Regions from separate parts of the Comamonas sp. 14P8.1.4 genome, predicted to be linked through region 2. Evidence: riboswitches for the same ligand, from Rfam matches in the RefSeq annotation. Region 2 holds a riboswitch; the other holds the start of a gene.
What was found. Region 2 has a riboswitch for cobalamin ahead of AC27VO_RS01335 (glutaredoxin family protein). Riboswitches for the same ligand answer to the same signal wherever they lie in the genome.
Positions count from the first base shown of each region.

Region 1: another riboswitch for cobalamin. It lies ahead of AC27VO_RS09655 (cobyrinic acid a,c-diamide synthase CobB); the one in region 2 lies ahead of AC27VO_RS01335 (glutaredoxin family protein).

Region 1 is NZ_JBYOKN010000004.1:76,288-81,680, reverse strand. It holds gene AC27VO_RS09655 (cobyrinic acid a,c-diamide synthase CobB) at 1-1,270, opposite strand, end outside; cobalamin riboswitch at 1,676-1,918, opposite strand; gene AC27VO_RS09650 (DUF904 domain-containing protein) at 2,090-2,302, shown strand; gene AC27VO_RS09645 (cell division protein ZapA) at 2,299-2,820, shown strand; gene AC27VO_RS09640 (sulfite exporter TauE/SafE family protein) at 3,043-3,756, opposite strand; gene hemN (oxygen-independent coproporphyrinogen III oxidase) at 3,762-5,141, opposite strand; gene fnr (fumarate/nitrate reduction transcriptional regulator Fnr) at 5,341-5,393, shown strand, end outside.
Region 2 is NZ_JBYOKN010000001.1:278,670-284,062, forward strand. It holds gene nrdE (class 1b ribonucleoside-diphosphate reductase subunit alpha) at 1-1,068, opposite strand, end outside; gene nrdI (class Ib ribonucleoside-diphosphate reductase assembly flavoprotein NrdI) at 1,065-1,493, opposite strand; gene AC27VO_RS01335 (glutaredoxin family protein) at 1,502-1,729, opposite strand; cobalamin riboswitch at 1,897-2,131, opposite strand; cobalamin riboswitch at 2,512-2,747, shown strand; gene AC27VO_RS01340 (TonB-dependent receptor domain-containing protein) at 2,815-4,695, shown strand; gene AC27VO_RS01345 (ABC transporter substrate-binding protein) at 4,695-5,393, shown strand, end outside.

The DNA.
Region 1 (5,393 bases), on a different contig from region 2:
ACACCGCCTCGCCTTGCTGCGCCTGCACCGGTTGCTGGGCGCGGCTGGTGCGGGCCATGACCGCCACCGGGCTGTGAAAGCGTGAGTAGTGGAAGGTATGGCCACGCAGCACGCCACCCTGCTGCACGCATTGCTGCATGCCCAGGCCTGCCAGGCGCGGCTGCATCTGCGCCGTACCGGGCAGGATGCCCCACATGGGGTAGACCTCACCCGACGCGGTCTGGATGCTGTCGCCCAGCGCCAGCATGCCACCGCATTCGGCCCACACTGGCTTGCCTGCGTGCACATGGGCACGCACATCTTGCTGAAGGGCCGTATTCGCAGCCAGTGTGGCGGCGTGCAGCTCTGGGTAACCGCCTGGCAACCAGAGTGCATCGCACGCCGGCAAGCGCTCTCCCGCCAAAGGCGAGAAGAACGCCAGGCGCGCGCCCATGGCCTGCAAGCAATCCAGATTGGCGGGGTAGATAAAGCTGAATGCTGCATCGCGTGCCACCGCCACGGTACGGCCTTGCAGCCAAGGCTCCATGGGTGGGATGAGCGCAGCAGGCTCTGCAGGGAACGTCACCGACCAGCGCTGCTGCCATTCCTGCCAGGGCATTTGCCCCAAGGCCGTGGCAGCCAGCGCATCGGCCGCTGCATTGAGGCGCTCCATGGCGTCGGGCAGCTCGTGTGCAGCCACCAAACCCAGGTGGCGCTCAGGCAGCAACTGCGCGTTTTTGCCCTCTCCCACACGCTGCAAAGCGCCCAGCCACACGCCGGGATCGCGCACGCTGGCTTGCAGCATCTGGGCATGCATGCTGCTGCCCACGCGGTTGGCCAGCACCCCCGCCCAGGGCAACCCTGGCTGATACTGCTGCATGCCCAGCAACAAGGCGCCAAAACTGCCTGCCATGGCGCTTGCATCAATCACCAGCAGCACCGGAATCCCTAGCTGTGCAGCCAGATCAGCAGCCGTGGGGCTGCCATCAAACAGCCCCATCACGCCTTCAATCAAAAGCACATCGGCATGGCGTGCGGCATCGGCCAAACGGGCCCGCACCTCCTCCATGCCCACCATCCAGGCATCAATGTTGTGCACCGTGGCTCCGCTGGCCAGCTGGTGCCAGTAAGGATCCAGAAAATCAGGCCCGCACTTGAACACCCGCACCCGGCGCCCCTGGCGCGTGTGCCAGCGGGCCAAGGCAGCCGTCACAGTCGTTTTTCCCTGCCCCGATGCGGGGGCGGCAATCAAAAGCGCCACACAGGAAGGAGATGTTGAAGACTGGGTCATGGAGCAACGGGCAATGCGTAGCAAGATAAAAATGAACCTTGGTGATGGTTGCTGAATCCGAGACGCTCTCCAAGCCACAACCCACCAGCAGGTGCACGCCCCCCACCCTTGTCATGGCAGCTGGCCGCCTGCACTTTCGTGCCCGGCTTCCAAGCTGGCGCCATGGTTTCAGCACCCAACGTGGCATGCCGTTGCGAACGATGTGCCGGCCACGACCCTGCCGTGGCATTGCACAGATGCTGAAAGCCCACCGAGCTACGCCACGGCATGCACCACGCAGCAGAACGACGCAATGCCAATGCAACGACACCAGCGCACCGTGGATTCATCAAGAACATGGGGGATTTTGGAGATATCGACCCGCGCCAGCCTCCCCGCCAGCAATGGGTAACCATGCCCACCGAAGCGGGCACACCAATGTTGGCCGGTATCCGGGCTGGTTCCTCAGGTCCATCGCCTTCCCAAATGCTTGTTCAAGGCATTCAGTGGCTTGTGATGATGGATGGGCGCTATGACTAGCGCCAAGAACTCACCGTTGCGGGGGCAGCGCAGGCTAGGTGGTGCTGAAGGTCAACACCGCCACCCTGCTTCCCGTTGAACTGCAAACTTGTGAACCAAGCTGCGAGCACCAACATTTGAGTGGTCGATTCTAATGCTGGAAAAAGTCTGCTGGGCAGCGCAACCGGCATTCACAGCCCGCACCGGGCCCAATGCACGCCAGCATTGACAGCTTGAAACAAGCTTTTGTAGCTATATCTTGCGATCTGCCCTAAATTTGCGATTCCCTTCAAAAGGGCAGTCCTACAATTGGAGCAATCCATGACGACACCATCCATTCTTGACCCCGTTGCAGGGCGTGTAGAGCTGCTACTGGAGCAGTACGAAGCTATGCAGCACGCGAATCGCCAACTCAGCGAAGAGATCCAGGCTTTGCACAAGGAGCGTGACTCGCTGAAGTCACGCCTGAAAGCTGCGCGGGCACGCGTGGATGAGTTGATCGAACGTTTGCCGGTCAATCAGGAGGCATCTTGAGCCAGCTAGAAACACAAATCCTGCACCAGGACTATCTGCTGACCTGCCCTGACGGACAGGAAGCACAGCTGCTCGAGGCGGTGGAACGGGTGGATCACCAGTTCCAGCAAATGCTGGACAACACCAAGCTGCGTTCGCGCGAGCGTATTGGTGTGTTGCTGGCCGTCAATCTGGCGTTTGAAAGCCTGGAGCTGCGCAACCAGCTGCAAGCCCTGCAACAACAACTTGCTGCACTGCAAGGTGCCCAGGACACTGATGGTGCAGCACTGACTGACGCCGATGCCGAGCGTTTGCACGCTTTGGAAGCCCAAGCCAGCCACGATCAGGCGCTTGCCAGTGCCTTGGTGGATCGCATCGATCAAGCCTTGGCGCAGGCAAGCCAACCGCTGGCGCACACGCAGCCATCCATGGAAGCCATGGTAGACGCAATGCCCGCAACCACCGATATCGGCATCGACACAGATTTAGACAACGCCGCTCAAGTGGAATTGCCCTCCACGCCTGCGGAAAGCCTGTAAAATCGCACCTGTCTGCAATCCGCCGGGCTTTATATTGCCTTGAACCAATGCTCATTGAGCACGGGCTTGATACATTGCCTAGCAAGCGTGATCGTCTCGCGTCAGACGAACCCAACGTTAGGTTGCTCTCGCCCACCTGAACCCCCGGTTCAGGATGACGGCTCGGTGGTTTTGCAGACACCTTCATTCGCCATTCGGCACCACCCCCCAGCGATTTCCCTTCTAGCGGCACCACAGGGACGGCTTGTAGACCAAGTCCATCCACAACGCCCACAGTGATACGGCCACCAGCATCAGGCCTGCAGCGCGTGTTCCCCACTCTGAACGCCAGCGGTTGACCCTCCCGCTGAGCCAGCGCCACGCCAGTGGTGCAGCCAGCAGCCACAGCCCACTGCCCACCCCAAATGCCAGCATGCTGATGCCCCCCGTCCATGCAGAGCCGCTCAGTGCCGCGACCAGAACCGCCGAATAAAGCAAGCCACAGGGCATGCATGCCCAGGCCATTCCCGCCAGCAAGGCACCACCGCGCAAAGACAACACAGGCTGCACCTTGGCCCAGACCACACGCCCTGCGCGCTCCAGCCACACGGGCTGCTGTCCCTGAAACAGCATGAGCAGCCCCCAGGCCAAAATCGCCAGGTGCATGAGGACCCATACAGGGTGCAAGGCAGAGGTTTGATCCGAAAACCAGGCCACTTGCTCCATGGCCAAAGCGGCCACGGCGCCCAGCAAAGCGTAGCCAAGCAGGCGCCCCAGATGAAACTGGCAGGTGCTCCAGCTCCAGGCCCGGCGTTGCGGTGACCATGCTGCATGCATCTGCACGACTTGACCATGGCCCTGGATCACCGCATGGCAAGGTGCCGCACACATGGCAAGACAATGGGGCCCACCCACGAGCCCCATGAAAAATGCGGTCCAAAGCAAGGAAAGAATCATAGGGATCAGATGATCCGCGAGAATCGGGCACGATTGCGATCTGCCTGCAAATAACGGTCAAACACCAAGGCCACGCCACGTACAAAGAACCACCCTTTGGGGGTGACCGTGATGCAGTCATCGGAAATCGTCACCAGACCTTCGTCCTGCTGGTCTGCCAGCGCCTCAATTTCTGCTGCAAAATATTTTTTGAAATCGATGAGCCACGCACTGTTGATGGACTCATAGAACACCTCGCCTTGGCACATGATGGTCATGATCACCGCGCGGCGAATGGTGTCGTCCCGTGACAAGGCCAAACCACGCACCACGGGCAAGCGCCCTTGGTCCAACAGGTCGTAATACTCTTCCAGCGTTTTTGCATTTTGGCTGTACGTTGCTGCCACACGGCCAATCGCAGACACGCCCAGCGCAATCAGGTCGCAATCGGGTTGCGTGCTGTAGCCCTGGAAATTGCGGTGCAAACGCCCTTGGCGCTTGGCCACTGCCAATGCATCCTCCGGCAGGGCAAAGTGATCCATGCCCACATAGACGTAACCCGCAGCCATAAAGCTCTCAATCGCGGCCGACAACATACCCACCTTGTCGGGCGCGGATGGCAAATCGGCCTGCAAGATGCGCCGCTGAGGCTTGAAGCGTTCTGGCAAATGTGCATAGGCATACAGCGCAATGCGATCGGGCCGCAACTGCGCCACCTGCTGCAGCGTGCGCGCGAACGATTCCGGATTTTGCTTGGGCAGTCCGTAGATCAGGTCAACGTTGATCGACTCAAAACCCAGCTCGCGCGAAGCCGCCACCAAATCAAACACCTGCTCTGCGGGCTGCTCGCGGTGCACGGCTTTTTGCACCTCGGGATCAAAGTCCTGCACGCCAAAGCTCAGGCGGTTAAAGCCGATTTCCTTGAGTACCGCCAGTCGCTCTCGCGTGACAGTGCGTGGGTCGACTTCAATCGAATACTCCCCCGCAGGGTCAAACTGAAAGCGCTCGCGCAGCATGCCCCACAGCGCGCGCAATTCATCATCGGTCAGAAAGGTTGGTGTCCCACCACCGACGTGGAACTGGCTCACCGCCTGGCCACGACCGCAATGCTGCAGGTGCAGATCCACCTCACGCTCCAGATAGCGCATATAGGTGACCGCACGCTCATGGTGCTTGGTAATGATCTTGTTGCAGGCGCAGTAGTAGCACAGCGAATCGCAAAACGGGATGTGCACATACAGCGACATCGGCTGCTTGGCCGCAGCGGCCACTTTGCGCTGCTTGAGGGCCAAGATATAGTCACTATCGCCAAACGCCTCCACAAACCTATCCGCTGTGGGGTAGGACGTGTAGCGTGGACCTGGCACGTCATAGCGACGCAAGAGCTCGGGGGTGACAACTGTCATGAAGTTCTTCCTTGATGACAGGACTTTGCAACAATTGGCCACCTTCATCCTTGACGTGCATCAAGAGGTTGCTGTACAAGCGATGTCACAATTTAACTTACATCATTCATAGCAACTGCGAGCAATTCGATAGTTTCTTTTTTCTGATCTTTAACCGCACAAGCCTTTGATCTCTCCAAGACCCCGGGCTTTTGAGTACATGACTCCTCCAACCATCAAAGTTACCTGCTCCAACTGCAATCTGCGCGAACT
Region 2 (5,393 bases):
GGACTCGAACTGGATTTCGGCAATGGTTTGGAAGAACTCGCGTGCCTTGATCTTGGTCTTCTTGATGCGTGGGTCGTCCACCATCTCCTTGTAGTGCTCGGTCACCGAGATATCGGCAAATGGCTTGCCGTAGACACGTTCCACGTCGTACGGCGAGAACAGGTACATGTCCTCGTTCTTCTTGGCCAGCTCAAAGGTGATGTCGGGGATCACCACGCCCAGCGACAGCGTCTTGATGCGGATCTTCTCGTCCGCGTTTTCGCGCTTGGTGTCGAGAAAACGCATGATGTCCGGGTGGTGGGCGTTCAGATACACAGCACCTGCACCTTGGCGCGCACCCAGCTGGTTGGCGTACGAGAAGCCGTCTTCCAGCAGCTTCATCACGGGAATCACTCCGGAGGACTGATTTTCGATACCTTTGATTGGAGCACTTAACTCACGCAGATTACTGAGCAACAGAGCCACGCCGCCCCCGCGTTTGGAAAGCTGTAGTGCCGAGTTAATGCTTCGGCCGATACTTTCCATGTTGTCTTCCAGGCGTAGCAAGAAGCACGAAACTAGCTCACCACGCTGTTTTTTTCCGGCGTTCAAAAACGTGGGTGTGGCGGGTTGAAAACGCCCTGCAATGATCTCTTCCATTAAACGCATGGCAAGTTTTTCATCACCGCGTGCCAAGGCCAGCGATACCATCACCACCCGGTCTTCAAAGCGCTCCAGATAGCGTTTTCCATCACGGGTTTTAAGGGTGTAAGCGGTGTAGTACTTGTAGGCGCCAAGGAAGGTGGGAAAGCGGAATTTTTTGCCAAAAGCCGCTTTAAAAATCCGCTCAATAAACTTGGGAGAGTACGCGTCCAGTACCTCTGCTTCGTAGTAATTTTGCGAGCGCAAGTAGTTCAGTTTTTCTTCCAGCGAGTGAAAGAACACGGTGTTCTGATTCACATGCTGTAGAAAGTATTGGCGTGCGGCCTTGCGGTCGGCATCGAACTGCAGTTTGCCTTGGGCATCAGGCAAGTTCAGCATGGCGTTCAGGGCGTGAAAGTCCAATTCAGTAGGGGTGCTCAGGTTCATCGCAAAGCTTCTCGGACAGTAGGTAAATTGGAAGACAGAAAATGCTGGTCGATATGGCGCAGACGTTGCCAGTCCGTGGGCGTTCCGGCCATTTCCACACGTAGCAGCAGGGGAACATCGCATTTGCGGGCAATCACGTCGCCAGCTTGAGCGAAGGCAGCGCCAAAATTGCGATCCCCGCAGGCCACCACTGCGCGTAGCCATTGACGACGCTCTGGCGCATTCAAAAAACGGATCACGGCTTTGGGTACTGCGCCGTTGCCTTGGGCATCCCCAAACGACGGGGTGAGCAAGACAAAGGGCGCTGTAATCTCAGGCTGTGCTTCTTCGGGGGTGCGTGGAATTCGAAGTCCTGACAGTCCCGCTTGTTGAAGGAGCCGCGCTGTATTTCCAGTTTTGGAAGAATAAAAAACCCAGCGAGCCATGATCGGCCTTAAGCCGTGGCTGCCAATGCGGCTAAGCGGTCTGGGCGAAAACCACTCCAGTGTTCATCGCCCGCTTTGACCACGGGGACTTGGCGGTAGCCCCATGTTTGCACTTGAGCTGCGGCTTCCGCGTTCTGGGAAACATCAACGACTTCGTAGGCCAAGCCTTGGCGATCCAAGGTGCGCGCTGTCATCGTGCATTGGGGGCAATGGGGTTTGGAAAAAAGAGTGATCATGAAGCCTTCAAGCCCTGCTAGACAGTGGCACGACAGGTTTCTGATAGCTAAAGACGCAGGTCGCGGCACACGGCGCAAAGCAGGTGTACCTAGCTGGTTGGTCCAAGAAAGCATATGCAGCCACCCAGGCGTCCCCGCCTGTACGGTTGATGAAAAGCCAAGAACGTGTTCTTGGCTGCTTGTTGGCCGGTATCCAGACTGGTAGGCACAGGTAACACGCCTTCCCAAAGCCGAGGCTTCAGTGGCTGCTTGTGTTACCGCGCACTGCAAAAAAACTGCAATGCACCTCACTTACTGTTGCGGGGGCAGTTCAGGTTAGCCTCGTCGGAACAAGGCCTCCTGATTCTCGTTTAACCCTAGCTTGAGAACTCACGCTAGTGCACCAACAAGATGAATTCTATGCGCCAAAACTTTTTTGAAAACCAGTTTGGGCAGCCATTGATCGCTGACTTGATCTGTCAAAAAGTGCTAGGAGCTTGCTTCAAGCATTTCACTTTTTCTTGCTCTTCAAGCTTGCTTCCCTTGGAATTACAGTGCCTTAGATCGAGGAGGCCGCTTCTCTTTGGGCTTCGCTTTGTCATTGTTTTGTTTTGTAAATTCAAAAAAAGATTGACATAAACACTCCGCAGCCAAGGTTATGCGGGATTGTGTGGATAGGGTCGTGCACGTTTCTCGTGGATGTGTTTGGCGCCCAATTGAAATTGGCACCATGTAAAAAATGGGCTGTGGTTGAACTACTACGGCTACCAGCTTGGAGGCAGCATGAAGTTGCCTCCAGCCTTAGAATTAACCCGCTTTCTGGTGCTCGCGCGGTCTTCCCTGGCCGCGCAGTTAAACGGGAAACATGAGAGGGTGCGCGCTCTTCAGTGCGCCACCTTGCATGTACTGCCCCCGCAACAGTGTGTGCACGGGTCGTAAGACCAGCCTACCTTGCTACAACCACTGAAGCTTTTGGCTTTGGGAAGGTTTAGGTAGTCGGTGCACCAGTCTGTAGACCGGCCGGAAATGGTTCGAAGAAGCTGCTCCGCACTCTTCGGTTTTTTGTGACGCACTTGCGGGGACGCTGTGCGTACAACTCAAGAAATATGACTATCCACACCTCCATCTTGCATGGCGCAGCTGTGCGCCAGCCTGCACGTTTTGCATGGGCAGCCATTGCCATTGCTGCTGCGTCGACAGCGCATGCGCAGAATGATTCAGAAAAACGGTTGAATACCACGGTTGTGACCGCCACACGATCGGAAACCAAGTTGGATGAAACCTTGGCTGATGTTCGGGTGATCACTGCTGAGCAAATCTCTAACCTGGGTGGACGCTCCTTGGCAGAAGTGCTGCAAAGATTGGCAGGCGCCCGGATGACCAGCAACGGCGGCCGTGGGCAAACGCAGGGCATCAGCTTGCGTGGTAGTTCTCAAGTGATTTTGTTGGTAGACGGCGCGCGCTTTGGCTCTGCCACAGCAGGAGATCCTTCATTACAAAGTCTGCCCTTGGAGCAAATCGAAAGAATCGAGGTTGTGCATGGGCCGGCATCCGCTCTTTATGGCAGCGATGCTATTGGTGGCGTTATTCAGATATTCACGAAAAATGGCAAGGGGCATGGAAAAGCATTGACCCCAAGTGCATCGACCACTTTGGGCAGTCGTGGCTATAAAGATGCTAAAGCAGGACTGATTGGTGAGCAGAAGGGGTGGAATTACAGTCTGAACGTCGCACGTGTCGTTGATCCCGGTTTTTCAGCCAGCAATAGCAAAATCGGGTCATATATATTCAATCCCGATGTTGATAAATTCAACCAGTCATCCGTAACGGCCAGCCTTGGATACGCATTCAACGACACATGGCGTCTGGACGGGAATTTCATGCAAGCAGATGGCTTCGCAGAATCTGACAACGGGGCAGCAGCACAGTCTTGGCTAGATTCAGATGCTGGCACACGTGCTTTGAAGCTTTCCGGCGCATTCACCCAGGAATGGAAAACTTCACTGAGCTATTCGCGTGCCTTGGACAAACAATGGAATCGTGATTTGGATATTGCTTCGGCAACTTTGAGTAGCACAACATATAACACTCGCCAAGATGAGTTCAAGTGGGGCAATGAAATCAAGACCGGTCTGGGTGTTGTTGTTGCAGGATTTGAGCGCTTAGAGCAAAAAATATCAACGACGACGGCCTTTGATCAGTCCGAACGCTCCACCAATGCAGCTTACGCTGGATTGAATGGTGCGTTGAATGCGCATTCATGGCAGGTGAATATCCGAAGAGATGATAGTTCCCAATATGGGGTTTACAACACATGGGGCGTGGCGTATGGCTATGAACTCTTGCCCAACCTGCGTGTGCATGCAAGCCGTGCCAGTAGTTTGAAGGCTCCAACATTCAACGATCTTTACTACCCAGGCTTAGGGAATCCTCTGCTGCAACCAGAAGTTGCACACGGCAATGAGTTGGGGGTTGACTGGAGCATCGCCTCTCATCACTTCAAGCTTGTTGGGTTTGACAACAAAGTGGAGAACTTGATTGCATGGGCGCCTATTGCACCTGGTAGCTGGACTTGGAAGCCAGCCAATGTGAATCAAGCGCGCTTGAAAGGCTGGTCTCTGCAGTACCACCTTAATCAAGATAGCTGGAATCTGAACGCCAACTATGAACGTCTTAGCGCTCGAGATGGTGATGGTGCCGTACTGATGAACCGGGCCAAGCACCAAGTTTCTATTGCGCTGGACAAGTCATGGGGGGCTTGGAAGTTGGGTGCATCCGCCTTGTATGCGAGCGAGCGCCAGCGCTCAGTTTCTGAGACGCTAGCGGGCTACACCACCATGGATGCCTATGCCGAGTACCAGCTCAATAAAGATTGGGCGTTCCAAGCGCGTATTTCCAACTTGACGGACAAGGTGTACGAGACGGCTTATGGCTACAACCAACGCGGTCGCGCTGGATACCTGACCCTCAAATGGACGCCTAAGTAATGTCTTTGCTGCGCGTCATCAGCGCAGCTTCCCTCTTGGCCCTGTCTGTTCTTACGGAGCAGGCATGGGCCAAGACAGGGCGCATCATTTCTTTATTGCCTTCCGCCACGGAGGCTGTTTGTGCTTTAGGGGCTTGCGATCGTTTGGTCGGCGTTGATGATTTCTCTCTGGATCCCGCCAGCGTACGGGGGCTACCCCGGTTGGGTAAAACTTGGCAGCCCAATATGGAGTCGATTCTGCAGTTGCAGCCTGACTTGGTATTGATTGGAAATGTTCCCCCTGTACTCCAAAAGTTGCAAGCCTTGGGGTTGAACGTGCAGAGGGTGGATGCAGTCACGGTTGAGGAAGTGCATGCGGTCTTGCATAAGCTGGATGGCTGGCTAGAGACGCAACATGCATCTGACACCATTCGCACAATGCAAAGCAGGTTGCTGGCGCTTGCGCATGAAGCTGCGCAACTACCGGCACAACGTGTTTACCTTGAGGTGGATGCCGTCATGTATGCAGCCTCACCGGCTTCTTTCATGGGGCAATTGTTAGCGGCTTTGGGGGCGAAAAATATTGCTGCGGGTAGCGCAACCCTCTTTCCCAAGCTCTCACCCGAGTATGTGGTGCAACAAGCACCGGATCTCATTATTCAAACCTACGCACAAAGCACAATGACCGTGCACCAGCGACCTGGGTGGAAAAAGATTCAG